3 regions of the Paenarthrobacter sp. NEAU-H11 genome follow, and region 2 is predicted to be linked to each of the others. Evidence: riboswitches for the same ligand, from Rfam matches in the RefSeq annotation. Region 2 holds a riboswitch; each other region holds the start of a gene.
What was found. Region 2 has a riboswitch for S-adenosylmethionine ahead of ACQ3DC_RS00910 (aminotransferase class V-fold PLP-dependent enzyme). Riboswitches for the same ligand answer to the same signal wherever they lie in the genome.

Region 1 (10,317 bases), on a different contig from region 2:
CTGTCCGGCATGGTGCGCATCAGCACCTCCGACGGTTTCGGCGCCGAATTCGTCACGCCAGCGCTGGTCCGGCTCCAGCAGCGGCACCCGATGCTGGATGTGGAGATGCTGAGCGCCACGCGCAAGGTCAGCCAGAACCGCTCCGGCGTGGACCTGGAGGTGGTGGTGGGCCGCACCGACGTAAGCAACGCCCAGGCCATCTTCCTGACCAACTACTTCCTCAGGCTCTACGCCAGCCCCGCCTACGCGGCCGCGCGCGGCCTGCCGGAGACGCCCGACGGCGTGGGGCAGCACGGCTTCGTCTCCTACGTCGAGTCGGCCCTCCAGGTTGCCGAACTGGGCCACCGGTCCTCGCAGCTGCCGATGCCGAAGTCCAGCTTCCAGGCAACGAGTATCTTTGCCCAGGTTGAGGCGGTGCGCCGCGGCGCAGGCATCGGGCTGCTTCCGAACTTCATGGTGGCGCACAACCCGGAGTTCGTTCCGGTGCTCCCCGAAGCGTTCCAGCGCCAGGTCCCCATCTGGGCGGTGGCCCGGCCGGAATCGCTGCGGTCCGCCCGGGTGCAGGCCGTGATCGGTGCACTTCAGCATGAGGTGGCGGAACGCCAGGACCTGCTGGCAGCCTAGGCTGTTGGCAGCCTGGCCTGAAGGCAGCCAGGCCGGCCTCACGCTTGGAAAAGCCGCCTGACCACCTGCCCGGCGGCGAGCGCATCGAGGCCTTCGTTGATCTCCGCCAGTGGCCTGGTGTCGGTGTGCAGCAGCTCAACGGGGAGCCTGCCCTCGCGCCAATACTCGAGGTACAGGGGAATGTCCCGGCCGGGCACGGCGTCGCCCATGTAGGAACCGAGCAGCCGCTTGCCCGCCCCCGCAAACTGGAGCGCGGGGACCGTCAATTCTGCGGTGGGGTGCGGCAGCCCTACGGAGACCACGGCGCCGCCGCGCGTCACGTGCTCCAGGCACGAGGCGATGACCCGCGCTGATCCCACGGCTTCGACGGCGGTGTCCACGCCGTCACCGGTGGCTTCGGCAATCAGCCGAGGGGCGTCATCGGGGGTCCCCACGGCGGTTGCGCCGCATTTCAGGGCGAGCCCGTGCTTGCCCACGTTGGGATCGATGGCGATCACGGCGGACGCTCCGGCGAGCGACGCGGCCATGACGGCCGAAAGTCCCACGGCTCCGAGGCCAAAAACAGCCACGGCCTGGCCCGGCTGGACGGCCGCGGTGTTCAGGACAGCTCCCATCCCGGTGAGCACGGCGCAACCGAACATCGCCGCCACGGTGTCCGGGACGTCGTCGGCGATGACCACCACTGACTCCCGCGCCACCACGGCGTAATCGGCGAAAGCCGAAACCCCCAGGTGGTGGTTGATCCGCTCCCCCGCGGGCGTGCGCAGCAGCGCCTCGCCGTGCAAAAGGTCACCGGAGCCGTTGACCTCGGCGGCCCGGTGGCAGAGCGCGGGCCGCCCCGCCCGGCAGGCACGGCAGGCACCGCAGCTGGGGACGAAGACGAGGACCACATGGTCGCCGGGGGAAACGTCCGTGACGCCCTCACCAACCGTGGCAACCCGTCCCACCGCCTCATGCCCCAACGCCATGGGAAGCGGCCTGACGCGGGATCCGTCCACCACGGACAGGTCCGAGTGGCACAGGCTTGAGTAGGTGATGGTGACGCCCAATTCACCGGCCCGGGGCTCGGGCCGGTCGAGGTCCTGCACCACCAGGGGCTGCGCTTCGGCATAGCTGGTGCCAGGAGGAACTGTGGAATAGAGGACTGCTGCTCGCATGGTGTTCCTGACTTTATGTTGGTGGACAGGCAGCTGCCCGGGCCTGCGTGGCCGCAGGTCCGGGCAGTCGGGTTGCTCTGTTTGTCGTTTGGCCGTGCCTACTTCTTGGCGGCGGCCAGAAGGTCGGCGGTGCCCTGGGCGTCGGCGGCGTCGACATCATGAAGCGAGATGCCGCGGGTTTCCTTGAGGAAGTACACCGAAATAGCGGTCACCACACAGGCGCCCAGGAGGTAGAAAGCCACCGGAACGGACGAGCCGAAGCTGCCCAGCAGCGAGCTGGCGATGATGGGCGCCAGCGAGCCGGCCACGATGGAGGTCACCTGGTAGCCGAGGGAAACGCCCGAATACCGCATCCGGGTGGGGAACATTTCCGCCATGATGGACGGCTGCCCGGCGTACATGAGGGCGTGGAACAGCAGGCCGATGGTGATGGCCGCCAGGATAACCATGTCATTGCCGGTGTCCATCATGGGGAACGCGAAGAAGCCCCAGGTTCCGGCGAGGATTGCACCGGCCATGTACACCGGGCGGCGTCCCAGGGCATCGGACATCTTGCCCACCAGCGGGACTGAGCAGAAGTGGATGAAGTGCGCCACCAGGAGGAGGAGCAGGATACGGGAGGTGTCCGTCTGCACAACCACCTTCAGGTAGGTGATGGAGAACGTGACCACAAGGTAGTAGAGGATGTTCTCCGCGAAGCGCAGGCCCATGGCGGTGAAGACGCCGCGCGGGTACCGACGGAAGACTTCGGCAACACCGTAGCCCTTGTTCTCGACCGTGACTTCCTTGCGGGCCTCGAGGAAGATCGGAGCGTCCTGGACCTTGGTGCGGATGTAGTAGCCGATGATCACGATCACTGCGGAGAGCCAGAAGGCTACGCGCCAGCCCCAGCCGAGGAAGGCTTCCTGGGAGAGGGTGGAGGACAGGGTGAACAGCACGGCGGTGGCGAGCAGGTTGCCCATGGGGACAGCGGACTGCGGCCAGCTTGACCAGAAACCGCGGGACTTGTTCGGGCTGTGCTCGGCGACGAGGAGCACGGCGCCGCCCCATTCGCCGCCCACCGCGAAGCCCTGGACGAAGCGCAGGAACACCAGCAGCGCCGGTGCCCAGTAGCCGATCTGCGCAAACGTCGGCAGGCAGCCCATGAGGAAGGTGGCAACACCCACCAGGATGATGCTCAGCTGCAGCAACTGCTTGCGGCCGAATTTGTCGCCGAAGTGGCCGAAGACGATGCCGCCGATGGGTCGGGCAACGAAGCCGACGGCGTAGGTGACGAAGGCTGCGATGATGCCGTCAAGCTCGGTTCCGGAGTTGGGGAAGAACATCTTGCCGAACACCAGCGTGGCGGCGGAGGCGTAGAGAAAGAACTCGTACCACTCAACCACGGTGCCGGCCATGGAGGCCGTGACGACTTTCTTCAGGCCTGTGGCCTTGACGTCGGTTTCCTCTGGCCGCCGCGCGGCGGACTTTTCCGTACTCATTGATGAACTCCTTCGGCGTCTTCTTCGACACCACTGGGACAGTCTGTGGCGGAGACGTGTGATTTTGGCCACGAACCGCCGGGTCCCAACGAGTATGGTCCGCCTGAACGCCAAGCTCAACGGCGAATCATGCAGAGGCTATCTGCATAAATGCACAAAAGTGTGCCTGCGAGGGCGGCCTTAGGCCGAGAGGTGCACCCGAAGCTGATGGCCCAGCTGGCCTATTTCCGTCAGGAAGCCGTCATGGCCGATCGGCGCCTCAATGACATGCACGTCCACTTCTCCCGGCAGGGCCGCGGCAAGTTCGCGGGACTGGGACGGGAAATACAGCCGGTCCGAATCCACGGCGGCCACGAAGAACCTGGCGGTGGATCTCGCCAGGGTCTCGGTCAGGGTCCCCCGGTCCCGGCAGATGTCATGGCTCATCAGCGCCTCGGTGAGGGCGATATAGCTGTTTGCGTCGAAGCGCTTCACGAGCTTGCTGCCCTGGTGATCCAGGTAGCTTTCCACCTGGTAACGGCCGCGGGCGGCCAGCGCCTCGCCCTTCAGGGGCGACTCCGGCGCCTGGGGTTCCCGGCCGAAGCGGCCCTCCAGTTCAGCGGCGGACCGGTAGGTGATGTGGGCGATGCGCCGGGCAAGTGCCAGCCCGGCTTCGGGGCAGGGCCCGCCGTAGTAGTCGCCGCCGTTGAAGTGGGGGTCCTGCCGGATGGCCAGGGTCTGGGCCTGCGCGAAGGCGATCTGTTCTGCCGTGCTCGCGGCGCCCACCGAGATGACGGCGCAGCGCTGCACCCTCTCGGGGTAGGTCACGGCCCACTCAAGGGCGCGGGCGCCGCCCATGGATCCGCCCAGGACCGCGAACCAGCTGTTGATGCCCAGCTGGTCAGCCAGCCGGGCCTCCGCCACCGTACTGTCACGCAGGGTAACCAGGGGGAAGCGGGAGCCCCAAGGGGTTCCATCCGGGGCGGCCGACGACGGCCCCGTGGAGCCGTAGCAGCCGCCCACGATGTTGACGGACACCACGAAGAACTTGTCCGTGTCCACGGGAGCGCCGGGACCGGCCAGCTGTTCCCACCAGCCTTCTTCGTCCGTGTCGCCGCGGGTCACGTGGGTGCTGCCGGTCAGGGCGTGCTCGATCAGGATGGCATTGCTGGCATCGGCGTTGAGCGTGCCCCAGGTTTCGTAGGCCAGAGTGACGTCCGGGAGGTATCCCCCGGCTTCAAGTTCCAGCCCCCCAATGGAGGCATAGCGGACAATTCCGTGCTCGGGGACGGTGGTTCGGGTGACGGTAACCGTCATGGCAAGACCTCTTCTACGCGCTTGCCCGCCGTCGAATGACCGGCAGGCCAGGTCTTCACCCGGGGCACCCCACCGCGGAAGGAGGGTTGCCGGCCAGCAAGCCGGGGCTGTCACTGGCACTCATGACCTGGTACGAGTGTACGAAACAGCCCCGCCCTGCTGCCAAGAGTGTGACTGGTTGTGACTTCCCCGGCGTGCCGCCGTCTCGGGTTCTATGTGTGTCCGGCTAGGCCCCGGTCGCGTCCTTTGCTGCCCGAAAGCCCGCTTCGAGGTCCGCCAGGATGTCATCGATGTGTTCGATTCCCACCGACAACCGGACCAGGCCGGGGGTCACGCCGGCGACGGCCTGCTGCTCCGGGGAAAGCTGGCTGTGGGTGGTCGACGCCGGGTGGATGACAAGGGATCGGACGTCGCCGATGTTTGCCACGTGGGAGTGCAGCTCCAGCGCGTCAACGAAGCGCTTGCCGGCCTCGGCCCCGCCAGCCAGGTTGAAGGAGACAATCGCGCCCGTGCCCTTGGGCCCGTACTTGCGGCCCCGCTCGTACCACGGACTTGAGGGCAGCCCCGCGTAGGCGACGGATTCGACGTCGTCCCTTCCTTGCAGCCAGCGCGCCACTTCCGTGGCGTTGGCAACATGGCGTTCCACCCGCAGGCTCAACGTTTCCAGGCCCTGGGCGATCAGGAACGCGTTGAACGGGGAGACGGCGGAGCCCAGGTCCCGGAGCAGCTGGACGCGGGCCTTGAGGATGTAGGACAGGTTGGCGCCCAGGGCACCGTCCTTGCCGAGGTCCCGGGCGTACACCAGCCCGTTGTAGGTGGGATCCGGGGTGTTGAAGCCCGGGAACCTCGCTGGGTCCTTGCCGAAGTCGAACTTTCCGGAGTCCACGATCACCCCGGCAATCGCGGATCCGTGGCCGCCCAGGTACTTGGTTGCGGAATGGACAACGATGTCCGCTCCCCATTCCAGCGGCCGGATCAGGTACGGGGTGGACAGGGTGTTGTCCACGATCAGGGGCACGCCGGCATCATGGGCGATGCCTGACACGCCCTCGATGTCCAGGACGTCCTGGCGGGGGTTGGACACCACTTCGGCGAAGAAGAGCTTGGTGTTTGGCTGGACCGCGTCACGCCACTGGTCCAGGTTGTCCGGGTCCGCCACGAAGGTCACGGAAATGCCGAACTTCTTCAAGGTGTGTGCGAACAGGTTGTAAGTCCCGCCGTACAGGCTGGGGCTGGCAACGATATGGTCCCCCGCCTCGGCGATATTGAGGACAGCGAAAGTCTCTGCTGCCTGTCCTGAACTCAGCAGGAGTGCTCCCAATCCGCCCTCAAGGCTGGCGATCCGCTGTTCCACGGCATCCTGGGTGGGATTGCCGATGCGGGTGTAGATCGGCGCCAGTTCAGCGAGGGCAAAACGGTTGGCGGCGCTTTCCGCGCTGGGGAATACGAAGGACGTGGTCTGGTAGATAGGGAGTGCACGGGCGCCGGTGGCACTGTCCGGCTCCTGTCCTGCGTGGATCTGGCGGGTTTCAAAAGACCATCCGTTGGACAACTAAGGCTCCTCTGACATGGGCCCGGCATGCTGTAGGCACCGCGGGCCGCGCTTGCCATCCGGCCGTTGCCGGACAGCCAGGTCCTCATCCGGGGCACCCCACCGCGGATGGAGGGTTGCCGGCCAGCGAGCCGGGGCTTGGCGCTGGCACTCATGACCTGAGCCCAGTGTAGGAACATGAAACCGGCGCGGGACAGGATTGTGACGAACATAGTCCCCCTGATCTCCGCCCGGGAATAGGTTGAAATCAGGGGTCCCGGATGGAAAATCCTGGTAAGGGTACCCTTAGCTGAGAGGCCGATCACAAAGTGCCAAGATGTTGGCATGCGCATGGATCACGTCTCTTACGCCTGTGAACACGATGGCCTGGCTGCCACCACCGAACGTATTTCCTCTGCCCTCGGCGTTGAGGCAGTGAAGGGCGGGGTGCACCCGCGGTTCGGAACCCGGAATATGATCATCCCGCTCGCGGGGCACAAATACGTCGAGGTGGTGGAGGTCCTGGACCACCCCGCTTCCGACAAGGCCCCTTTCGGGCAGGCTGTGCGTGCACGGTCTGCCGCGGGCGGCGGCTGGATGGGCTGGTGCGTCGAGGTGGACGACCTGGCTCCCTTTGAGGAGCGGCTGGGCCGCTCCGCCGTCAACGGAAACCGCAAGTTCCCTGATGGCCGCGAATTGGTCTGGAAGCAGATTGGCATCCTGGGCCTGATTGCCGACCCCCAGGTTCCCTACATGCTCAAGTGGGAGGGGGATCCGTCCCTGCACCCGTCCAACGCCTACGAGAGCAACGTCAAGATGAGCTGCCTCACCATTGCCGGTTCCGCAGCCCGGGTTACGGAGTGGCTGGGCGAACCCGTCGAGAAGCCGCTGGAGGACGTCGCTGTGGAGTGGGTGGCTCCGCACGGAACCCCCGGAATCCTCTCGGTAACTTTCGAGACCGGCAACGGGGCCGTCACCATCTGACCCTTACCTTGGTTACCGTGCCGGCAAGCCCGGCACGGTGTGGGCCCCGTGCCCTCCTCGTCTTCGGCCGCCATCAGCAGGTGACAACGGCGTCACCTGCCGATGGCGGCCGAATCCATTTCCGAAGCAGACTCTCCAAACCCGGCCCCCAATAATGTCGTACCCTCCCGCGATGATGTTGGTATGGGAAAAGCGGCGGTGGCGAAGGCGTTTGCGGACATGAATGCCGCTCTTGCCGTGCTCATTGCCGAGGCGGACGGGTGCGGTTCTGAACCTTTTTCCGCTGCTGACCCGCTGGCCGGGCTGGCCGACGGGTGCCTGGACATCCTTGCCGGGGCCGCCGGGGTCCAGGCCAGGGTGGCGGGGCTGGTGGCCAAAACAGCAGGGACATACGCCGAAACCGCCCGGGCCGCCGCCCCGCCGGACCCGCCCGTGCAGGCGCTCGAAAGGGCTATCGCCGCCGAGATCAGCTGTGTCATGGCCATCGGTGACCGGGCAGCCGGAGCCCTGCTGGCCCGCTCCCACGCCCTGACCACCTCCCTGCCCCGGACCCTCGCAGCCCTGCACAACGGAACCATCTCCTGGCAGCACGCCACCGTCATGGTGGACGAGGCCGCCACCCTTGACCCCGCCGGCGCCGCCGCCCTGGAAGCCCACTTCCTGGACCCGGACACACCAAAACCCGCCACCGCCGCCCCGATCGGGGAGATCCCCGCGTACAGGTTCCGGGCCAAGGCGCGCACCTGGCGCGAACGCCACCACGCCGACTCCATCGAACAACGCCACGCCCAAGGGGTTTCGGACCGGCGGGTCGAATACCGGCCCGACCAGGACGGGATGGCCTGGCTCTCCGCCTACCTGCCCGCCCACCAGGCCACGGCCCTCTGGAACAAGCTCACCGCCCTCTCCCGGACCATGCAGGGGCCGAACGAGCACCGCACCCTCACCCAGCTCCGGGCGGATAGTTTCGCCGAAGGGCTCCTCAACAGTGGCAACACTACCGGCGTTACCGGTGCAGCCGGTGCTGGCGACGGCGGCGAGGGAACCGGTCCAAGCCAAGCGCCAGTCCGGGCCGAGGTGCTGGTCACCGTGCCCGTGTTCGCCCTGCTGGGCCTCACCGGGGAACCGGCCATGCTGGACGGGTACGGCCCCATCCCGCCCTCCATGGCCCGGGACCTCGTCGCGACCGGGGCGGATTCGTTCCACCGCGTCCTGGTCGATCCGCGGGACGGGGCGCCCCTGGAAATCGGCCGCACCAGCTACCGGGTCACCAAAGCCATGCGGAACTGGCTCAGGCTAAGGGACGGCAAATGCCCCTTCCCCGGCTGCAGCAACCACTCCCTCGACAACGAAGCAGACCACCTCCTCGCCTGGCACAACGGCGGCACCACAGGAGTCTCGAACCTCGGCCAGCCCTGCCCGAAACACCACAAACTCCGCCACACCAGCAGCTGGAAACCCACCCCCGCCACCACAACCGCACCACCCGGCTGGACCTCACCCACCGGCCGCCACTACACAAGCGAACACCAGGACTGGGAACCACCCAAGTGGCCAGATCGGGCTGCGGAAGTGAAACGCCTGGAAGGATCAATCGCAGGCTGTACGGACTTCGCCTACACCGGGCTCTCCCCCGGCGAAGAAGCCCTCGAGCAGTTCCTGCACGCCCCGCCCGCCTGACCGCGTGCCGCCGTCGTCGTGCTTGTCCTGGATCTAGCGTGCCCAGGCACCTAGCCCAACCCCACGGCCTTGCCGAAGAGGCTGAAGCCTACAAAAGCGACGATATCCAGCAGGGCATGGGCGATCACCAGGGGCATCACCCGCCGCGTCCGGGTGTACAGCCACGCGAAAAGGACGCCCATGACAAAGTTCCCGATAAAGGGCCCGAACCCCTGGTACAGGTGGTAACTGCCGCGCAGCAGCGAGCTCGCCAGGATGGACAGCGGGATGCTCCAGCCGAACTTTCCAAAGCGGTTCAACAGGTACCCCACCACGATGACTTCCTCCACCACGGCGTGGCGCATCGCGGACAGTATCAGCACCGGCACCGTCCACCAGTACGCATCCAGCGCGCTGGGAATAATGGCCGTAGTGATTCCCAGCGCCCTGCCGGCGGCGTACAGGCCAAGGGACGGGATGCCGATCAGTGCCGCCAGCCCCAGGCCCTGGAGCAGGTCCGCGCCCGGGCGTGCGAAGTTGAAACCCAGCTTCTGGAAGGCCGAACCAGGGCTGGTGCCGTCGCCGGATGCGGCCTGCCGCTGGTCGCTGAGGAAGAAGATCACCAGCATCACGGGTACCAGGGCGAAGAGTATGTCCAACAGCTGGTACGTGAGGTCAAAGTATTCGCGCGTGCTCTGGGAGCGGTTGAGTGTGGAGGTGCCTTCCGCCAGCGGCGCGCGGGTCATCTTGTCCAGCAGCTGCACCACCGAGTACACGGCAGACTGCCCCAAGGACAGGCCCAGGACAATCCAGACTTCGAGCCGCAGTCGGCGGCGGGAGGGAACCAGCATGTTCCCATCTTGCCTTCAGTTTCTGGATCCGGGCTGATTACGCCTCAGTGTCCTGTACCCCTCGCTGTCCTGCCCGCGCCACATGGCCGGAAGCCGCACAGGCCCGGTGCCTCAGCTGCCGGCGACGATCACTTCCGTGCCGTTGGCCTCGAATGCCGCCTTGTCCCGGGCGGAAATTCCGGCATCGGTGATCAGCCGGGTGAAGTTGTACCCGTCCATGGTTGCGAAGGCGCGCACGCCCACTTTGGACGAGTCAGCCAGCACGTAGGAGACGCGTGCCCTGCTGGCGAGCAGGGCGTTGACCGAGGCTTCGCCCTCCCCTGTGTTGGTGGGCCCCACTTCGGGATCGATGCCGTTGACGCCGATGAAGGCAATGTCCAGCACCACCTTCTGCATGATGATGTCCGTGTACGGCCCCACCAGTTCGTAGGAGCGCGGGTTGAGGATTCCCCCGGTGACCATCACCTTGATGTTGGGCCGGACCGCCAACTGCCCGGCGATGTTAATGGCGTTGGTCACCACCGTCAGGGTGGGCTGGTTGGACGGCGCGTTGAGGTCCTCGCGGGTGGCCAGGATCTGCGCCAGGGCGGTGCTGGTGGTGCCGCCGCAGAGGCCGATCACGGCCCCGGGTGCAATCAGCGCGGACGCGGCCTGGGCAATCTGTTCCTTGGCCTCGGCATGGTCGTCACGGTTGTACCGGCCCGGCAGGTCATAGGCGAGGGCTCCCGTGGTGG
Region 2 (10,317 bases):
GGAAGCCGGCCGCCGGTTCAGCGACCACGCCGAAAACAGGCTGGTCATCGGACTTTCCGGGCGTGACATCGAGTTTGGGCTCTCCACGGCGCGCAGCAGGCTCAACCTGGCCAACATCCTGGATTCGGCGTCGCAGAACCGGATCGAGGTCTTCGTCGTGGGGCCGCCCCCCACACTGGACCCGAACCGGAACAGGCGCCTGGATGAGCTGAACACGGCCTTCGCCGACGTCACAACACGGCGCAAGCACCTGTACGTTGACACCTTCTCCCCTCTCCTGAACCACGAACAGTGGCGCCAGGACCTGGCAGCCAACGGGGGAACTCCGGGGCAGGCAGGTTACGGACTGATGGCATGGCTGGTTCTTCACCGGGGCTGGTTCCAGTGGCTCGGCATGGACGTCCCGGAGTAGGCCCGATTCGCGATATATCTTGACGCTGTTTCCATGGGCGGGTAGCTTGGAAGGGTCAACACGATATATCGCCTTTTGGAGGACCCCGTGACTGATCAAGAATGGACTGTCACCAGCCCGCAGACCATCGACGTCGACGGCGTGGCGTCCCTGAAGCTGGGCATGGTCCAGGGCCGCTTCGACGTAGTCACGCACGAGGAACCCGTAGCCCGGATCGAGATCGCGGACGTCCAGGGAGACCCGGTGGCGGTATCCCTCAGCGATGGCCGGCTGGAGGTCCGCCACCAGTTGCACGGACCCCAGGGCTGGTTCAAGAACCTGATGGGGACCGTCAGCCACAACAGCGAGAATTCAGCCGTCATCAGTATTGCCGTTCCTGCCCACGTCCGCGTGGAGGCGGGAACAGTCAGCGGTGACGGGCTGGTGTCCGGCATCAAAGGGCAGACCCGCCTGAACACGGTTTCCGGCTCGGTCATGGCGGACGGTACCGAGGGTGAACTGCATATCAGCACCATCAGCGGAGAAGTCTCCGCCCGGAACCACACCGGTGTCCTCACCGCCAAGAGCGTCTCCGGCGAAGTGACCGCATCCGGGCACCTGAGCAATATCCGCGCCAACACCGTCAGCGGGGACATGAGCTTTGACCTCCTGGGCTTCACGCACGATTTCGGGGCCAACTCGGTGTCCGGAGACCTCACCATCCGCCTGCCCCATGACGTCGGCGTGGACATCGTGGCCAAGTCTGCCAGCGGTGCGGTGGTGATCGGAGACCAGCGGTACACGGTGGTCGGCGGCAAGGTGGAAACCATTGCGGGCCCGGACGGACAGCTCATGCTGGTGCGGACGAACACGGTGTCCGGCAAAACCTCCATCTTCCACGGCCCGGCGGTTGAAAATGCAGAAGCCGGCTCCTAATGGCCCCGGTATTCGCCCACGGCGCGCTTCGCCTTTACCTGCTGGCACTGCTTGAGTCAGGTCCCAAACACGGCTACGAGCTCATCAAGGAACTCAAGGAACGGTTTGGTGGCACCTACTCCCCCAGCGCCGGAACCATTTACCCGCGGCTGGGAAAACTTGAGGAGGAGGGTCTGGTGGCCACGGAATCCGCCGGGCGCCGGACAAACTACCGCATCACCGCTTCCGGACTGGCTGAGCTGAACCGGCGCCGTGACGAACTGGCCGGGGTGGAGAGCCAAATCTCCGCCTCCGTCCGGCGCCTGGCCGACAACCTCCGCGAGGACATCCGCAGCAACATGCGGGGCCTGCGCGCGGATCTTGCCGCCACGGCGGAGGCCGCGCGGGCCACCGCGCTGTCGACGGAATTCAAGGTCCCCGGCAGGTTGCCCCCGGAAAGCCAGCGCTCCCTGAAGGAAGCGGAAATGATGCTCCAGCGGTTCCGGGACGATCTCAGGGCGGAACTGCGGCTGCACGCAGGCAGGCAGCCGCTCAGCCCCCTGGCACTGGAAACAGTCAGGACCGTCCTCGAACAGGCCGGCATCTCGATCCGCAACTCGCTCAGACCCTAGGCCTGTACGCCCTTACAGCTGACAAAGCGCAGGTCACGCGGCCGTCCCTGGTTCGCGGGCAGCTACTTGATGTGCGAGACTTGAGGGCAGCTCTTTTGAGTACCAACAGTAAGAAGGAGGCCAGCTATGAGCAAGCGTGCACGCAAGCGTCGTGACCGTAAGCGTGGCGGCGCGAACCACGGGAAGCGCCCCAACACCTAGGCACATGCCAGGAAATACGGTTCAAGCGAAGGACCCCGGAAGCCACATGGCTTCCGGGGTCCTTTGCTGTTGTCAGCGGCGGCTGTGCGGCCGCCCTACGCGTCTACCGGCCGGATCGTGTGGATCCGGTCAAGAATGGCGTTCTTCAGGTTTTCCGGGGCAGCCTCGGTGCAGGAGCGCTTAACCATGTTGCGGATCACGCATTCGAGGTCGTACTGCTCCGTGCATTCCGGGCAATCATCAAGGTGGTTCTTGATTTCGGTGATGTCCTCGCGGGTCAAAGCACCGTCGAGGTACTCGTAGATCCGTTGCATCCGGGTGTCATCGCAATCGCCCAATCCCTGGCAGTCGCTCATTTCCTGCTCTCCTGTTGTGTGCTTCCTGCCGCGTCCGGTGATTCGGCGGCTGTCTTGAATCCGCGCTCTGCGGCGTACTCCCCCAGCATGTCCCGCAACATTCTCCGGCCGCGGTGGAGCCGGGACATCACCGTGCCGATGGGCGTGTTCATGATGTCTGAAATTTCCTTGTAGGCGAACCCTTCGACATCGGCGAAGTAGACCGCAAGGCGGAATTCCTCGGGAATGTCCTGGAGCGCCCTTTTCACGTCGGAATCCGGGAGGTGGTCCAGCGCTTCGGCCTCGGCGGACCGGAGACCGCTGGAGGTGTGGGACTCAGCCCTCGCCAACTGCCAGTCCTCGATGGTGTCCGAGTTGGACTGGAGCGGCTCCCGCTGCCGTTTGCGGTACAGATTGATGTACGTGTTGGTCAGGATGCGGTAGAGCCAGGCCTTGAGGTTGGTTCCGGGCTTGTACTGGTGGAACGCGGAGAAAGCCTTGGTGTAGGCCTCCTGGACGAGGTCCTCGGCATCTGACGGGTTCCGGGCCATGCGCATCGCCGCCGAATACAGCTGGTCGACATACTGCATCGCATCGCGCTCGAACCTCAGCCTGCGTTCTTCCACAGATTCAGTGGAAACATCCACCAGGTCCCCGCCCGTTTCCGCGGCAGGCCCGGCCACCGGGACAACTGCGGAATCGGCAGCCTCTGTTCCGGCGGCAAGGCTGCTCTTCGCTTCGTCATGGGAAGCTTCGTACATGGCCGAAACGGCCGGATCCAAGGTGCTCATTGCCCTCAAGTCTACTGTCAGGCTCCGCGCACGCGGCGGCCCGTACCCTGATGGTTCCGACTTAAACGTGTCCAGTGCCACCGGGCCTGCTGCTTCAATTCCGTCCAACACGCGCGCCAAGGGCCCAACTCCGCTCTGCTTGTCCGGCCGGGGACCGGCGTCTGGCGATCCGTGCCCGGCCATCTGTTCCATGGTTTCACCCATGACTTCCCTGCGGACCGGTGTTCCCGGATCCGACATCCATAACCTCCCGCGCTCGGCAAATATTCCCCAAAAGTGCAAGACTAGGACGGACTCCGCCGCATTCGACGCGGTTCGTCCACCCGGGAGGAAATCCATGTCCTTTGTCCGCACGCTCGCCCGCCCCATGCTGGCCTCCAGCTTTGTCCTTGCTGGAATGGATAAGCTCAAGAACGCTGACGACACCGCGCAGCAGCTCTCGCCGCTGCTCCGCAAGGCGGCCGCCTCGCTGCCCTTCAAAACGGACGAGAAGACCCTGGCCCGCGTCATCGGCGGAACCCAGGTTGGTGCCGGCGTGCTGTTCGGGCTGGGCAAGTTCTCCAGGCTTTCGGCCACTGTGCTCACCGTGGTTTCCCTGCTCAACACGTTCGTCGAATGGCGCAGCGCAGACATCAGCAGCAAGGAAGGCCGCGACACCCGGCGTAACCAGCTCCTCAAGAACCTGTCGTTGAGCGGGGGCGCACTGCTGGCGTCAGTGGATACTGCCGGCAAGCCGGGCCTGGCCTGGCGGGCAGAGCACCTGGCCGCGGATGCACGCAAGGGCGCGTCCCACCTCGCGGCGGATGCCAGGAAGACCACCAACAAGAAACTCCACAAAGCGGACAAAGCCGTGCGCCGCGCGGTGGAGCAGGCCACGGGGGCATAACAACGTATGACCGCAGCAGCCGCCGTCCGGGATGATTCCGGCACGCCTGTCCCCCACTGGGCCGCTCCCTTCGCGTCCCGGCCCGTCAATGCCACCGTCACGGTACCCGGTTCCAAGTCGCTGACCAACAGGTACCTGGTCCTTGCAGCCCTGGCTGACGGACCGTCGCGCCTGCGCGCACCGCTGCACTCCAGGGACTCCGCGCTGATGATCGAAGCACTTCGCCAGCTGGGGGCCACCATTACGGAGGTGCCCGGGGACGGAGCCTTCGGACCCGACCTGGAAGTTGTTCCGCTGAACCCGGACGCCGCCCCGTCCCTGGCCAGGATTGACTGCGGCCTCGCCGGCACGGTCATGCGGTTCGTCCCGCCCCTCGCGGCACTGCGCAGGGGCGCCGGCGAATTCGACGGCGACCCCCACGCCCGCAAGCGGCCGATGGGAACCATCATCGAAGCACTCAAGTCGCTGGGAGTGGCCGTTTCCTCCACGGAGGGCGGCACGCCGTCGTCATTGCCGTTTGTGGTGGATGGCACGGGTGAGGTCCGCGGCGGCCACCTGGTAATCGACGCCAGCGCCTCCTCCCAGTTCGTTTCGGCGCTGCTCCTGGTGGGGGCACGGTTCACCGAGGGGCTGCACCTGGAACACGTGGGCAAACCCGTGCCCAGCCTCGACCACATCAACATGACCGTGGCCGTCCTGCGTGGGGCCGGTGTTGCCGTGGACGACTCCGTTCCCAACCACTGGGTTGTCAGCCCGGGACCCATCCGGGCGTTTGACCAGCGGATCGAGCAGGACCTGTCCAACGCCGGGCCGTTCCTCGCAGCGGCCCTGGCCTCGCGGGGCACCGTGCGGATCCCCGGCTGGCCCGAGGAAACGCAGCAGGTGGGTGACCTCTGGCGCAGCATCCTCGCCCGGATGGGCGCGGACGTCACCCTGCACGACGGCGTCCTGACAGTCACGGGCGGACCGGCCATCAAGGGCGCGGACTTCGCCGACACCAGCGAGCTGGCCCCCACCGTAGCCGCCCTGTGTGCACTGGCGGACGGGCCGTCGCGGCTGAGCGGCATTGCCCACCTGCGGGGACACGAAACGGACCGGCTTGCCGCGCTGGTGGCCGAAATCAACCGGCTCGGCGGTGACGCTGAGGAAACCAGCGATGGCCTGGTGATCCGTCCTGCCAGGCTGCACGCCGGTGTCGTCCACAGTTACGCGGACCACCGCATGGCTACCGCCGGAGCCATCCTCGGCCTGGCCGTGGAGGGCGTCGAGGTGGAGGACATCGCCACCACCGCCAAGACCATGCCGGACTTCCCCCGGTTGTGGGCGGACATGCTTGCGCAGGACGGCACCCCCGAGGCGGGGGCGGAAGGTTCCAGCGGTGGCGCGGAGCACTGACTCCTGGGACGAATCCGACGTCCGGATTCGGCCCAGCAAAAAGGGCTCCAGGCCCCGCACAAAGGACAGGCCCAGCCACGACGACGCCGTCACCGGCCGGATCATCACGGTTGACCGGGGCCGTTACAGGGCTGTGGTGGGTGAGGACTCGGGCAACGAGCGTGTGGTTATTGCCGCCAGGGCAAGGGAACTGCGAAGGAACCCGGTGGTGGCGGGGGATTTCGTTTCACTCGTGGGTGACGTCTCCGGCGAGCCGGACACTTTGGCGCGGCTGGTGAAAATCCAGGACCGCAAAACGCTCCTGCGGCGCAGCGCCGATGACACTGATCCCGTGGAACGCGCCGTGGTGGCCAATGCGGACCAACTGGTCATTGTGGTGGCCGCTGCCAACCCCGAGCCACGGACTGGCTTCATCGACCGCGCCCTGGTGGCCGCCTACGACGCCGGTATCGAGCCGATCCTGCTGGTCACCAAGGCGGACATCAAGGATCCTGCGGAGCTGCTGGCCAACTACACCCACCTGGACTTCCCCGTGATCATCAGCCGGACGGCGGATGCGCAGGCCTCGGGCGTGGATGCCCGCTCCGACGACGGGCTCTCCGCCCGCCTGGACAGGGCCGCCGTCGCGGAGCTCCGGACCCACCTCGGCGGGAAAGTGACCGTGATGCTGGGGCATTCCGGCGTGGGCAAGTCAACCATGGTGAATGCGCTGACCGGGGCCGAACGGGCCACCGGAGGGGTGAACGCGGTGACCGGCCGGGGCAGGCACACGTCGTCGTCCGCCCTCGCCCTGCGCCTCGCTGACGCGCCGTCCGGCAGCTGGATCATCGACACCCCCGGCATCCGCTCCTTCGGCCTGGCCCACGTGGACCCGGACCGGATCCTGCGCTCCTTCCCGGACCTCTCCCCCGGCACGGATGACTGCGAGCGCGGCTGCAAGCACACAGCCACCGCCGTGGACTGTGGGCTGGACGCGTGGGTAGCGGGAGGCCATGCCGGACCCACCGGTTCAGCAAGGCTGGCCTCCCTGCGGCGGCTCCTGGGGACGGACCCCCGAATGGAAGCCCAGGAGGCCAAGGAGCTGGGCAGCGTTAACTGACGGGGCCCGGTTCCCGGCAGAACGGCGCGCAGACGGTAGTTTGGAACCATGATCCAACCCGCTTCGAGCTACAACGATGACCTGCGCCTGGCCCACGTCCTGGCCGACTCAGTGGACGACCAGACAATGAGCCGCTTCAAGGCGCTGGACCTCCACATCGAGACCAAGCCGGACCTGACGCCCGTCACCGATGCCGACAAGGCGGCCGAGGAGGCCATCCGCGGCCAGCTCTCCCGTTCCCGTCCGCGCGATGCCGTACTCGGCGAGGAGTTTGGCAGCACCGGCCATGGTGCGCGGCGGTGGATCATCGATCCCATCGACGGCACCAAGAATTTCGTCCGCGGCGTTCCGGTGTGGGCCACCCTGATCGCCCTCGTGGACGAAGGCGAGCCGGTGGTGGGCGTGGTGAGCGCCCCTGCACTGGGCAAGCGCTGGTGGGCGGCCAAGGGCATGGGCGCCTATATGGGACGTTCCCTGGCAGCCGCAACCCGCCTCCGCGTGTCCAACGTGTCCAAACTGTCCGACGCTTCCCTGTCTTATTCGAGCCTTGGCGGCTGGAAGGAGCGCGGTAACCTCAACGAATTCCTGGGCCTCACGGAGGACGTGTGGCGTACCAGGGCATTCGGGGACTTCTGGTCGTACTGCATGGTGGCGGAAGGCTCGGTGGATATCGCCTGCGAGCCCGAGCTCAACCTCTACGACATGGCCGCCCTGGTGCCCATCGTGGTTGAAGCGGGCGGCCGGTTCACATCGCTGGAAGGTGAGGACGGCCCGTTCGGCGGCAACGCACTGGCCACGAATTCCATCCTTCACTCGGAGGTGCTGCGCCGGTTGAACCCGGACCTGGACGACCTCCTCTGACCCTCCTCTTCCGAATAATCAACGGCGGGCACCTCCGAAAGGAGGCGCCCGCCGTCGTTATCTTCGGCAAAAGCGGACCTTTTCAACTGCGCGTAACAATGGCCTTAACATTCCAGCCGGCTTTTAGCCTGCGCGGGCTATGTCCTACGCTCTTAACCAGGTCACGAGTGCCAGCGCTAAACCCCGGTTTGCTGGCCGGCAACCCTCCATTCGCGGTGGGGTGCCCCGGGTGACGACCAGGCCGGTCCGGAACGGATGCGGCAAGCGCGGATTCCCCCAGCGGAGTCCTGTTCCAAAGTGAGGTCTCTGTGACAACAGCCACCGTCTCCCCCAACGCCGCAATCCAGCCTGACGCCGCAGCACAGCCCGGACAGGACGCCCTCTTCGACCAGCGCCACGCCGCAGCCGGCCGTCCCCTGGCGGCAGTCACGGGCGCCGAAATCCAGGCTCCCCTGATCCATGGCGGGCACGTCCGGTACGCGAACCTGGACTATGGCGCGTCCGCGCCGGCGCTTTCCGTGGTGTCCGCCTACCTCAATGAAATCCTGCCGTTCTACGCGAGCGTGCACCGCGGAGCCGGCTACGCCTCCCAGATCAGCACCTCGGTCTACGAGAATGCCCGTGCCATCGTCCGGGAGTTCGTGGGCGGCCGCCCGGACGATTCCGTGATCTTCACCCGGAACACCACCGACTCCCTCAACCTGCTGGCCGGCTGCCTGCCCGTCACGAACGGCCGGGCTGACGGCGACGTCCTGTACCTCGACATTGAGCACCACGCCAACCTGCTGCCATGGCAGGGTGTCCCCCACCGCAGCATCGTGGCGGACGACACCATCGCAGGAACCATTGAGGCCGTGCGTGCCGAACTGCAGCACGGCGGGGTAAGCCTGCTCGCCGTCACCGGCGCGTCGAACGTCACGGGCGAGATCCTTCCCGTCCGTGCCCTCGCCGCACTCGCCCACGAGCACGGCGCACGGATCGTGGTGGACGCGGCCCAGCTGGCGCCGCACCGCCGCATCGACATCACCGCTGACGACGTCGACTACATCGCCTTCTCGGGGCACAAGCTTTACGCGCCTTTTGGCGCCGGTGTGCTGGTGGGCCGGCCGGACTGGCTCGACGCCGGAACACCGCACCTTGCCGGCGGCGGCGCCGTCAAGGAGGCAAGGCTCGACGGCGTCAGCTGGGCAACGGGCCCGGCCCGCCACGAGGGCGGATCACCGAACGTGCTGGGAGCGGCCACCCTGGCCCGCGCAACGCAGGTCATCGCGGGGCTGGACCAGGACCGCTGGCACGCGCACGAATCGGCCATCCGCTCCTACCTGGTGGAGGGCCTGCAGGGAATCGACGGCGTGACCGTCCACCAGATCTTTCAGGACACCAACCCGGATACGGACACCATCGGCGTGGTCAACTTCTCGGTCGAAGGCTACGACGCCGGACTGGTGGCGGCGTACCTGTCGGCAGAGCATGGCGTGGGCCTGCGTGACGGCCGCTTCTGCGCCCACCCGCTGCTGAAGCGGCTGGGGCTGCCGTCCGGATCCCTCCGTGCCAGCTTCGGCGTGGGATCCCGGCTTGACGATGCCGAGCGTCTGCTGGCAGGCATCCGGGACCTGCGGACCAAGGGGCTCGGCTGGGACTACGTGGTGGACGCGGGCCGCTGGGTTCCCGCCAACGACAAGCGCACCTACCCCCACTGGGCGCCCAACACCCCGGGAACGGCCGGCGCCGCCCCCTGCATCGACGACTGACCTGCGGCGTGCGCTCAGCCACGCCCGGGCGGGTACGGTAAATTCGGAAGGTAGCAACGAGACCCAACGAAGGAGGCCACGCGTGGCACGGGGTGGCCCCAGGCTGGATCACGGCCGGCGGCGGGAGCTGGGCCAGAGCTTCCAGGATGGCGGTAGGCACTATCAGCAGGTGCGGCCCGGGTATCCCGCTGAGACAGCACAGTGGCTGGTACCTCCGGGCGCCCGGTACGCGCTCGACGTTGGTGCCGGCACGGGCAAGTTCACTGAACTGCTGCTGCGGCTGGGGCTGTCCGTCACGGCGGTGGACCCCTCAGCCGACATGCTCGGACAGCTGGCGGAACATTATCCCGGCGCCGCGGCTGTCCTGGGCACCGCGGAGGCCACCGGCCTGCCTGACTCAGCGTTCGACGTCGTCACCGTGGCGCAGGCCTGGCACTGGTGCGATGCGCTGCGGGCAAGCACGGAACTGGCCCGCGTCCTCCGCCCCGGGGGAACGCTTGGCCTGGTGTGGAACCAGCTGGACACGTCCGTCCCCTGGGTCCACCGGCTCTCGAGGATCATGCATGCCGGGGACGTCTACAAACCCGGTTTCCGGCCGCTGGTGGGGCCTGAGTTCGAGGGCTTGCAGGACCACCTGACGCACTGGCAGGACTCCGTCACCACCACCGACCTGATGGAGCTGACAAAGTCGCGCAGCTACTACCTCCGTGCGGGTGAGGCCACCCGGGCGAAGGTACTGGCGAACCTCGACTGGTACCTGCATGAGCACCTCGGACATGCGCCGGACGAAGACCTGGAGTTGCCATACCTCACCCTGGCCTGGCGGGCGGTGAGGGCATGAGTGCCCTCCACCGCCGGCCCCGCCAGTCCCCGCATGGCGGCGGCGAGCCGGTAGGCTTGATCCCGTGAAGACCAGCGCGCCCTCCTCCTCCATCGAGGACTACGTCAAGGTCATCTACTCATTCACCGAATGGCAGGACAAGCCCATCACGTCCTCCCAGCTGGCGCAGCGCCTTGGCGTGGCCAATTCCTCCGTATCGGAAATGGTCCGCAAGCTGAA
Region 3 (10,317 bases), on a different contig from region 2:
CGTTCCGGACAAAGCGAGCTAAGGGCAGGCTGCGCCACCGCCACGGTGGCGCGCCCCTTCTTCCGCTGGCTGGACACCGTCTGGGGCAACCCGGCAGTCAGCACCCCCGAAGGCTACCCCGGTGAGTTCACCCTTGGCTGGCTGGGATGCCTGGGCTACGAACTCAAGCGGGAAACCGGCGGATCCGATCATTCCGCGCCCACGCCTGATGCTTCGCTGATCTTCGCAGGCAGGGCGGTTGTCCTGGACCATGCGGAAGGCACGGCCTGGCTCCTGGCTCTCGACGCCCCGGATGCCGACGAGTGGCTGGAAGGCGCGCGCGCCGCGGTCGAGGCAGCGTCCGGCCCCGCCGCGCCGGCGGCCGTGGCAGCCCGGGCCGGCGGCAGCAACGGCGTCGTACTTCCGGAAGCGCCCACATTCCAAAGCCGTGATACCGCCAAGCAGTACCGGGAGAAGATCGCTGCCGCCCAGCACGAAATCGCCGAGGGAAACACCTACGAGGTCTGCCTGACCACCACTCTGTCAGCGAAAGTTCCGGCGGCCACGCTGGACCCGTGGCAGGCATACCTGGCCCTGCGCCGGAGGAATCCGGCCCCGTTCGCCAGCTACCTGGCGTTCGGCGGACTCACGGTGGCCAGCACCTCGCCCGAGCGGTTCCTGAAGATCGCCTCCGACGGCGGCATGCGCGCCGAGCCCATCAAGGGCACCCGCCGCCGGGCTGCCGACCCGCACGAGGACGCGCAGCTTCGCGCGGACCTGGCGGCGTCGCTGAAGGACCGCGCCGAGAACATCATGATCGTGGACCTGCTGCGTAACGACCTGAGCCATTTCGCGGTCCCGGGCTCCGTCACGGTCAGCAGGCTCTGCGCCATCGAGAGCTACGCCACGGTGCACCAGATGGTGAGCACGATCGATGCGCAGCTGCAGCGGGGATCCTCCCGGGCCGAAGCCGTGGCCGCCTGCTTCCCGGCGGGCTCGATGACCGGCGCCCCCAAGATCAGCACCATGGCCATCCTGGACCGGCTCGAAGGTGGCGGGCGCGGGCTCTACTCCGGCGCCATCGGCTACTTCTCGCTGAACGGCGCCACGGACCTCGCCGTCGCCATCCGGACCCTGGTGATCGACGCCGCCGGCGACGGAACGGCGGAACTGACGCTCGGCGTCGGGGGCGCCATCACCGCCGACTCGGTCCCGGAGGACGAATACGAGGAAATCCGCACCAAGGCGTTCGGCGTCCTCTCCACCCTGGGAGCGGACTTCCCGGACGCCTGACCCCCGGAGTTTTTACTGGACGGTGGCGGTCAGCCTCGCCACGTTGTCCACGTAGCGGGCCGCCAGGGGCCGGTTGATCCAGTCCGCCAGTTTCAGCTCGTGGGAGATGTCCCGGTAGGTGTCCTCCACCGCACGCATCTTGGTGACGATGTCCTCGCCCAGCAGCATCACGGACACCTCAAGGTTCAGGGAGAAGGAACGCATGTCCATGTTGCTGGAGCCCAGCACCGCCACCTCGTCGTCGATGGTGAAGTGCTTGGCGTGGAGCACGAACGGGGCCTTGTACAAGTAGATCCGGACGCCGGCCTCCAGCAGGGCCTCGTAATAGGACCGCTGGGCGTGGTGGACCAGGAACTGGTCGCCCTTCTCGGAGACGAACAGCTCCACGTCCACACCGCGCTGGGCAGCGGTGGTGATGGCGTAGAGCAGGGAATCATCCGGGACGAAGTACGGGCTGCAGATCGAGATCCGGTGCTGGGCGGAGTAGATGAGCGTGTTGAAAAGCCGCAGGTTGTTCTCGGTGATGAACCCCGGGCCGCTCGGCACCACCTGCGCCGTCACGTTCCCGGGGTGCGGGTTGGACGGGAGCTGCAGCTGGTGCTCCAGGGATTCGTCGGTTTCGCTGAGCCAGTCGGTGGCAAAGACGACATTCAGTGTGGTCACAATGGGCCCGTGCAGGCGCGCCATGAGCTCCACCCATTCGCGGCCCGCCTTGCGGTGCCGGGGGTTGTTGTAGGAGGGCTCGATCAGGTTCTGCGAGCCGGTGAAGGCAACCTCGCCGTCGATCACCATGATTTTGCGGTGATTCCGCAGGTCAGGCCTGCGCCACTGGCCGTGGATGGGCAGGAGCGGAAGCATGCGCTTCCACTGGATCTTGCCCGCGCGGAGCCGCTTCAGGAGCTTCCGGTAGCCCTGGACCCGCAGGGTCCCGATGTGGTCGAACAGCACGCGGACTTCGACGCCGCGCTCGGCTGCCTCCTCCAGCGCGGTGAGGAGGTCGTCGGTGATGTGGTCCGTGCTCATGATGTAGAACTCGGCGTTGATAAACTCTTTCGCCTTGCGCACGGCCTCCGTCATCTGCAGGATCGAGTCCGGATAGCCGGGAATCAGGTCAACGGAGTTGCCGTCCACCATGGGCAGGGACCCGAGCCGACGGTTCAGTTCCGCGGCGGACTTCACCCACTCCGGTCCGGGGTAGTCGCTTTCGACGTCGGAAAGCGAGGAGATCCCGGCCCGCACGCGTTCGTTGACCCGCTGCTGCTGCGCCCGCCGGCGGCTGGACAGCTTGAAGTTGCCGAACAGCAGGAACAGCAGGATGCCCACGAACGGCACAAAGAAAATGCCCAGCAGCCACGCCATCGCCGTGGTGGGACGCCTGTTGCCCGGAATGATGCCCACAGCCAGCACCCTGATCAGGAGGTCGGCGACGCCCAGCAGCACCACCACCCACATTGGCGCGGTGCCGGCAAGCGAGAATGGCCACAACACGAAATAAACCCCCGGAGGATGGGCTCCCGGCGGACCGTTTCCAGCCAGGGCACTCTGCCCAGCTTATCCGTGCGGCGCCGCACTAAGCTGGAGCCATGACCTCTCCAGCTTCCGTGGTTCTCGTTTTCCTCGACCCCGCGTTCCCGGACGGCCGGCTCGCCGATGCCTCCAAGCCCCAGCTCCTGGTCACGGACCAGGGCGCCACCCGCGGGGACGGGATCTTCGAAACCATGCTGGCTGTAGGCGGCAACGTGCGGAAGGTCCAGGCCCACCTTGACCGCCTGGCCCGCTCCGCGGACGCCCTTGACCTGGTTATCCCGCCGGAGGACGAGTGGCGCAGGGCCATCGGGACTGCACTGAGCGAGTACCGGTCCGAGTATCCGCCTGCCTCCGCCGCCGAGGACGAACTCGTGGTCAAACTGGTGGTGACCCGCGGTGTGGAGGGCGCCACCGCGCCCACCGCCTGGGTCCAGGTGTCCCCCACGGGGGCGTTGGCGCGCCGCCAGCGGGAGACGGGAATCGACGTCATCCTCCTTGACCGGGGCTACGACAGCGACGCCGCCGAGCGCGCCCCCTGGCTGCTGCTCGGCGCGAAGACGCTGTCCTACGCCGTCAACATGGCCGCTTTGCGCCATGCCCATAAACAGGGCGCGGACGACGTCATCTTCATCTCCTCCGACGGCCGGGTACTGGAAGGGCCCACCTCCACCGTGCTGCTGGCCCACGCAGGAACGTCCGACGACGGCACGTCCGTCAAGCGCCTCATCACGCCCCAGCTGGACAGCGGCATCCTGCCGGGCACGTCGCAGGGCGCGCTGTTCACCGCGGCGAAGGCTGCGGGCTGGGAACTGGGCTACGGCCCGCTTGAGCCGCAGGACCTGCTGGATGCCGACGCGGTGTGGCTGATCTCCAGCGTCCGTTTGCTGGCGCCGGTCAACCGGATCGACGGCAAGGAAATCGGCACGCCCTCCGTCCAGAAGGAGCTGACCGCCGAACTGAACGAGTTGTTCGCGGGCATCCAGTAAACGGTCCTGTGATTCCGGCCTTTGCACTCTAGGTTCGGCGGGGGCAGTGGCCGTAAGGTGTGGTTCATGGACTCGCAGACGCAGCCGAATGACAACCTGACCTTTGACGAATGCTGGGAACTCCTGGCCAATGACACTGTCGGCCGCCTTGCACTGGTGGTTGACGGCCACCCCGAGATCTTTCCAATCAACTACGTGGTGCACCGCCGCAGCATCGCGTTCCGTACGGCCGGCGTCACCAAGCTGTGGAGTGCCCTGACAGAGAGGCCTGCCGCCTTGGAGATCGACGGCTACGATCCCCATACCGAAGAGGCCTGGAGCGTGGTGCTGCGCGGCGATACGGCGATCATCGAGGACCAGGCGGACAAGGACGCCGTGGACAGCCTGGGGCTGGAGCCATGGCAGCCGGGAGAAAAGGCAAACTACATCCGGCTGACAGCCCGTGCTTTGACCGGCCGCCGTTTCAAGGTGAACCGGCCGGACGTCTGGGCCACGCGGCAGCAGGACAAGCGGCGGGCCTCTTTCGAATAACCCGGCCGGAATGCCTGTCCGGCCAGGCTAGCCGGTTGGCCCTGCGTCCTGAAGGGACAGTTGGGCTTCAAGGCCGGAGAGCAGGATGCTGAGCCCCTGGTCAAGTTCCGTGGATCCTTCGTAGTCCGCCAGGGCGGGGGCCAGCGCACGCAGCCGCGGGAACTCCTTGGCAGGCAACCGGTGCAGTCCCAGCCGCAGCAGCACTTCGTTTTCCTCCGGGTCCACAACGAATTCCTGCAGCTCGTTCAGGATGTGGCCGTAGAGGAAGCCGTAGTAGGCGCGGTAGACGTGGAGGGCGTCCGACGGGCTGAACCCTGCCCCAATCAGCAGGGACAGGATCTGCTCGAGGGGACGCAGCGTGCCCAGCGGCCGCAGCCCCAGCGGGGTGGAGAGCGGCCTGGTCACGAGCAGCGGCACCACATTGGGGTGCTGGAGCGCAAGGCTCCGAAGGTCGTGTGCGATGCGGCGCAGCTGGGCTTTCCAATCGGGATCGTCGGGGTGGATGGTGAGTTCGTTAAGCACCAGTTCGGTGACGCCGTCCAGCAGCGCGGCGCGGTTCTCCGCATAGCGGTAGAGGCTCATCGGATCCCGGCCCAGTTCCTGGCCAAGGCGGCGCATGGTCAGCGCCTCCAAGCCTTCCGCGTCAACAACTTCGAGCGCCTTGGTCAGCACCAGCTCCCTGCTCAGCTTTTGCTTTTGGGCCGGCCCGGTGGGGGACTGGACTTTCGGGGAAGCCATGATTTCCGTCCTGGAAGGCGGCAAGCCCTTTACCCGGGTAGGTAATCCATTCGCTTGCCGAATCCGTTGTCTACGAGTAAAGTCTACATTGTAGATGCGGCAGTGACACCGCCCTGTAGCCCTTGATTTCAACTAGTAGCCCCCGGTTTCAACTAGTTCTTGATTTCCGCGGGCTTCATCAACACTCCATGCCCCGTGCACGGCATTGAGGTTCGCTGCTGTAGCCGAACGGCGGCACCACCGCACTTAGCGAAGGGAAGCCGTCATGGCGCATTCGCAGTTCGATCTCTTTCTAAAAGAAGCCACCTACATTGACCAGGCCTCGGACGCCACCCTCGACCGTGACCGCCTTTACGGCCTGTACACCAGCTGGTGCTTCATCAACCAGCAGAAGCCCGGCCTGGAGTCCAATTTCTGGATAGCCATGAATTGCCGCATCAGGCACGGCCGCAAGGGGCTGCGCATGAAAGGCCCCGCCGCTGCCGACTACATCCTGGCAAGCTACCCGGGCCTCGTCTAAGCAACGGCATCAAAACGAATACGGCGTGGACCACGTGCCTGGGGCACAGGGTCCACGCCGTTCCTTCTTAAGCGCGCTTAGGCGCGCTCCCTGCTGCTGCATCAGCCTGATCCTGCCGCTCCCCCGGGCCCCACCCCCGGACACCCAAGGAGGAGCCGCCGTCGTACTTTAGGTGAAGGTGCCGGACGGCACTTGGCTCCACTGCGGCGCCCTGCGTACTTCAGTTACGCAACATGACGACGACGGCGGTGCGGCCGCGGGCGGCAAGTGTTACGTTTTTGGGGAGTAATGAGTACCGGCGCCAAGCCCTGACTGGCCGGTCGGCAACCCTCCTTTCGCGGCGGGGTGCCTCAGGTGAACACTCGGCATATCGACCCATTCGAGCTGCAAGCGTGAGAGAAGGAGATCGTCGTGTCTGACGCACCTGCCCCTGAAGAGAAACTGTCGTACCGCCTCATCAGCGGGCCGGATGACCGCGCCTTTTGCGAGCGGATCTCCGCCGCGCTGGCGGAAGGCTATGTCCTCCATGGCAGCCCGGCGGCAACCTTCAACGGCAGCAGTGTGATCGTGGCGCAGGCGGTAGTCCTGCCGGCAGCCATCGCTTCCGCGGACGCTGCCGTGGCAGATGCCGTTGACGACCTCGAGTCCGCCGGTGATGACCTTGACTTCGGCGGCGAGGGCCACGCATGAGCTACGCCGGAGACCTGACCCCGCAGGAGGCCTGGGAAAAGCTCGAGCAGGGCGCCATCCTGGTGGATGTGCGCACGGAGGGCGAATGGGCCCACATCGGCATTCCCGACACCAAGGCCACCGAGAACGATCCGCTGTTCATCCAGTGGACCTTCCCGGGCGGAATCCCCAACCCCGACTTCATCACCGACCTTAGCCAACAGGCGCCCGAGGACAAGTCAACCGAACTGGTGTTCCTGTGCCGTTCCGGCCAGCGTTCCATCGCGGCCGCTATCGCCGCCACGCAGGCCGGCTTCACCTCCTACAACGTCCTGGAAGGCTTTGAGGGTGAACCGGACCGTTATGGAGAACGTACCGTCAACGGCTGGAAGAACCGCGGCCTGCCGACCAACCTGGGAAAGAACTAAGTGACCTTCAACGAAGACGCCGCCGGCTGGAGCCCCGACACCCAGGCCGTCCGCGGCGGGCTGGACCGCACCAACTTCCAGGAGACCAGCGAAGCTGTCTTCCTGAACTCCGGTTTCGTGTACGAATCCGCCGCCGCTGCGGAGCGGGCCTTTACGGGCGAGGACGAACGCTTTGTCTACTCGCGCTACGGCAACCCGTCCGTGGCCACGTTCCAGGAACGGCTCCGCCTGCTTGAGGGGACCGAGGCGTGCTTCGCGACGGCGTCCGGCATGTCCGCGGTTTTCACCGCCCTGGGTGCGCTGCTGGCGGCCGGGGACCGGGTGGTTGCCGCCCGCTCACTCTTCGGCTCGTGCTTTGTGATCCTGAACGAAATCCTGCCGCGCTGGGGCGTGGAGACCGTCTTCGTGGACGGCCCTGACCTGGAGCAGTGGCGTGAAGCGCTCTCCGAGCCCACCACCGCCGTCTTCTTCGAATCGCCGTCCAATCCCATGCAGGAGATCGTGGACATTGCTGCGGTGAGCGACCTGGCGCACGCTGCCGGGGCGACCGTTGTCGTCGACAACGTTTTTGCCACCCCCCTGCTGCAGCGGTGCGGGCAGTTCGGCGCCGACGTGATTGTCTACTCGGGCACCAAGCACATCGACGGCCAGGGCCGGGTGCTTGGTGGCGCCATCCTGGGTACCAAGGAGTTCATTGACGGGCCGGTGAAGCAGCTGATGCGCCACACCGGACCAGCACTGTCCGCGTTCAACGCCTGGGTCCTGACCAAGGGCCTCGAGACCATGGCGCTGCGCGTCAACCACTCCTCGGCGTCAGCCCTGCGCCTCGCGGAATGGCTGGAGGAACAGCCTGCCGTCAGCTGGGTGAAGTACCCGCTCCTGAAATCGCACCCGCAGTACGAGCTGGCCGTAAAGCAGATGAGCGCCGGCGGCACTGTCCTCACCTTGGAACTCGCCCCCTCCGGCGGCCGCTCGGGCAAGGACGCGGCGTTTGCGCTGCTGGACGGCCTGCGGATCATCGACATCTCCAACAACCTTGGCGATGCCAAGTCGCTCATCACCCACCCGGCCACCACCACGCACCGCGCGATGGGACCCGAGGGCCGGGCCGCCATTGGGCTGAGCGACGGCGTGGTGCGGCTTTCGGTGGGGCTGGAGGACGTGGACGACCTGATTGGCGACCTGGAGCAGGCACTTAAGCAGATCTAGCGCGCCGGCCGCGGCACCCCGGGGCCATGGCCTCAAGGATTCTGCAGGGAAAGGCGAACGGCCACTTCGTCGCCGTCGCTAATCTCGGCCTTGGCCCTGATGTCCTTCTTGACGGGCAAGAGGTATGTGCCGGTCCCGGTATCCGCGAAGAGCGAGGTTTGCCACGCGTGGCCGGCAATATCCGCCGCCACTTTTACCGAACCGAAAGCTTTGCTGTGGCCGGAACTGCGCGCGCGGATATCGTCCGCGACGTCCGCCGGCAGGGTCAGGAAATGCCAGCCGGCTTCCCCGGGATAGCGCCACAGGCCTGCTTTGAAGGAATACGACGCCGCCACGCGCTGAGTATGGCACGGGACGTTGGCGAGACGCCACAGCTTGCCGCACTTGCGGCCGACGTCTTTTGTCCCGGAAGGCGAGGGCACCGCTTCCTCGAATAGGTGGCACAAAAAACTTCAAAAGTATTTTCCGGAAGGCCGTCGTAGGGCCTAATAATGTCGGACCCCCTCGCGATGATGGGGGTATGGAATCGAACGCGGCGGTGGTGCAGGGGGAGGAAGCGGTTGACGCTTCTGTTGCTGCGTTTATGGCTGCGCTGGCTGGCGGAGGCCTTGCCGCGGGCGGGCCTGCCGTTTCCGGTGGCCGTGGCGGGGGCGTTGATGATCCGTTGCAGCGGGTTGCTGATGCGGCGTTGGATGTCCTGGGTGGGGTGGCGCGGTCGGAAGCGAAGTTGGCGGCGGTGAAGGCAGTGGCCGCGGCGGCCCTTGCCGGGGCGACGAAGGCGATGAATCCTCCGCCCGGGTCCCCTCATGAGGCCGCGGCGCAGGACCGGAGCCTGGTGGCGGAGGTCGGGTGTGCGCTGGCCATCGGTGACCGGGCCGCCGGTGCTTTGCTGGCTGAAGCCCATGCCTTGACCGCGTCGCTGCCCCGGACCCTGGCCGCCCTGCAGGGCGGGACGATTTCCTGGGCGCATGCCCGGACCATGGTGGACCAGACCGTCGGGCTTGGCCCGGCCGGGGCGGCGGCCCTGGAGGCCCATTTCCTGGACCCGGACGCCCCGGGGGCGGTCCGCGGGTGCCCGGTGGGGGAGATGCCGGCGTACCGGTTCAGGGCCAAGGCGCGGGGGTGGCGGGAGCGGCACCATCAGGAGAGCCTGGAGAAGCGGCACGCCAAGTCCCTGGCGGACCGGCGGGTGGAGTGCTGGCCGGATAATGATGCGATGGCCTGGGTGGCCGCCTACCTGCCCGCGGACCAGGCGTCCGCGGTCTGGAACCGGCTGACCGCCATTTCCCGGGGGATGCAGGGCCCGGACGAGGCCCGCGCCCTGACCCAGCTCAGGGCCGACAATTTCGCCGAGGCGCTCCTGGGCGGCGGGAACATCTCCCGGGTTACCGCAAACAGCGAGGCAACCAGTGCCGGGCACGGTGACGCGGGAAGTTCCGGCGGCGCGGAGGTGGCAGGTCCCGGCCCGTCGTCGTCGATTCGGCCGCAGGTGCTGGTCACCGTGCCCGTGTTTTCCCTGATGGGCTTGACGGACGAGCCGGCGGTGCTGGACGGGGCCGGCCCCATCCCGGCCTCGATGGCACGGGACCTCGTCGCGGCCGGGGCGGATTCGTTCCACCGGGTGCTGGTGGACCCGCGGGACGGGGCACCGCTGGAAATCGGCCGCACCAGCTACCGGGTGACCAAAGCCATGCGGAACTGGCTCAGGCTGCGGGACGGAAAGTGCCCCTTCCCCGGCTGCAGCAACCCCTCCCTCGACAACGAAGCCGACCACCTCCTCGCCTGGCACAACGGCGGCACCACAGGAGTCTCGAACCTCGGCCAGCCCTGCCCGAAACACCACAAACTCCGCCACACCAGCGGCTGGAAACCCACACCCGCCACCACAACCGCACCACCCGGCTGGACCTCACCCACCGGCCGCCACTACACAAGCGAACACCAGGACTGGGAACCACCCCACTGGCCGGACTGGAATGCGGGACTACGGAACGCATCTTCAGCGGCTAGGCCGAAGGGTCAGGACTTGTACGTGCCCGAGTACTTCAGCATGCCCGACGACTTTGAGGTACCTGCGTGCTTTGCACTGCCGGAAGAGTTTGACCTGGTGAAGGACCTGGACCTCCCGGATTTCGATGTGCCCGAAGACCCTGGCCCTTCCGAAGACGAACTGCCGAAGGACCCGTTTCCGGAATGGCACCTCTGGCTCACGGAATCCCTCGGAGTCCCCTAGCACCACAGCCGTGTAGGGACGGACCCCGGCCGAACGGCTCTGTCATGACTGCCCCAGGCGGCACGGCTTTGTCGGGAACCGCTGAAGGCCCCCTGCCCGCTAGGACTGCCTGACGCGCAGCAGTTCGGGGGCCTCGTCCACCTTTGAAAGATCCAGTCCGCCGCGCATGGTCACGTCGACTGCATGCTTTACCACTGCATCGAA

Region 1: another riboswitch for S-adenosylmethionine. It lies ahead of ACQ3DC_RS20090 (bifunctional o-acetylhomoserine/o-acetylserine sulfhydrylase); the one in region 2 lies ahead of ACQ3DC_RS00910 (aminotransferase class V-fold PLP-dependent enzyme).
Region 3: another riboswitch for S-adenosylmethionine. It lies ahead of ACQ3DC_RS06155 (DUF1737 domain-containing protein); the one in region 2 lies ahead of ACQ3DC_RS00910 (aminotransferase class V-fold PLP-dependent enzyme).

What each region holds. Positions count from the first base shown of each region.
Region 1 covers NZ_JBNZGA010000023.1:21,536-31,852, forward strand. The annotation lists gene ACQ3DC_RS20070 (LysR family transcriptional regulator) at 1-624, shown strand, start outside; gene ACQ3DC_RS20075 (zinc-dependent alcohol dehydrogenase family protein) at 663-1,781, opposite strand; gene ACQ3DC_RS20080 (MFS transporter) at 1,880-3,262, opposite strand; gene metX (homoserine O-acetyltransferase MetX) at 3,443-4,558, opposite strand; SAM riboswitch class IV at 4,571-4,686, opposite strand; gene ACQ3DC_RS20090 (bifunctional o-acetylhomoserine/o-acetylserine sulfhydrylase) at 4,785-6,110, opposite strand; SAM riboswitch class IV at 6,154-6,269, opposite strand; gene ACQ3DC_RS20095 (VOC family protein) at 6,435-7,073, shown strand; gene ACQ3DC_RS20100 (DUF222 domain-containing protein) at 7,257-8,753, shown strand; gene ACQ3DC_RS20105 (CPBP family intramembrane glutamic endopeptidase) at 8,804-9,583, opposite strand; gene ACQ3DC_RS20110 (DeoR/GlpR family DNA-binding transcription regulator) at 9,695-10,317, opposite strand, start outside.
Region 2 covers NZ_JBNZGA010000001.1:187,895-198,211, forward strand. The annotation lists gene ACQ3DC_RS00860 (GDSL-type esterase/lipase family protein) at 1-412, shown strand, start outside; gene ACQ3DC_RS00865 (DUF4097 family beta strand repeat-containing protein) at 500-1,327, shown strand; gene ACQ3DC_RS00870 (PadR family transcriptional regulator) at 1,327-1,938, shown strand; gene ACQ3DC_RS00875 (50S ribosomal protein bL37) at 2,065-2,139, shown strand; gene rsrA (mycothiol system anti-sigma-R factor) at 2,235-2,495, opposite strand; gene ACQ3DC_RS00885 (sigma-70 family RNA polymerase sigma factor) at 2,492-3,265, opposite strand; gene ACQ3DC_RS00890 (DoxX family protein) at 3,603-4,151, shown strand; gene aroA (3-phosphoshikimate 1-carboxyvinyltransferase) at 4,158-5,546, shown strand; gene rsgA (ribosome small subunit-dependent GTPase A) at 5,530-6,645, shown strand; gene hisN (histidinol-phosphatase) at 6,694-7,506, shown strand; SAM riboswitch class IV at 7,666-7,779, shown strand; gene ACQ3DC_RS00910 (aminotransferase class V-fold PLP-dependent enzyme) at 7,815-9,257, shown strand; gene ACQ3DC_RS00915 (class I SAM-dependent methyltransferase) at 9,340-10,098, shown strand; gene ACQ3DC_RS00920 (metal-dependent transcriptional regulator) at 10,163-10,317, shown strand, end outside.
Region 3 covers NZ_JBNZGA010000003.1:294,622-304,938, forward strand. The annotation lists gene pabB (aminodeoxychorismate synthase component I) at 1-1,272, shown strand, start outside; gene cls (cardiolipin synthase) at 1,285-2,724, opposite strand; gene ACQ3DC_RS06135 (aminodeoxychorismate lyase) at 2,856-3,785, shown strand; gene ACQ3DC_RS06140 (pyridoxamine 5'-phosphate oxidase family protein) at 3,852-4,316, shown strand; gene ACQ3DC_RS06145 (TetR/AcrR family transcriptional regulator C-terminal domain-containing protein) at 4,344-5,054, opposite strand; gene ACQ3DC_RS06150 (hypothetical protein) at 5,320-5,574, shown strand; SAM riboswitch class IV at 5,859-5,973, shown strand; gene ACQ3DC_RS06155 (DUF1737 domain-containing protein) at 5,986-6,264, shown strand; gene ACQ3DC_RS06160 (rhodanese-like domain-containing protein) at 6,261-6,671, shown strand; gene ACQ3DC_RS06165 (O-succinylhomoserine sulfhydrylase) at 6,672-7,880, shown strand; gene ACQ3DC_RS06170 (DUF1905 domain-containing protein) at 7,913-8,302, opposite strand; gene ACQ3DC_RS06175 (DUF222 domain-containing protein) at 8,401-10,113, shown strand; gene ACQ3DC_RS06180 (glutamate--cysteine ligase 2) at 10,213-10,317, opposite strand, start outside.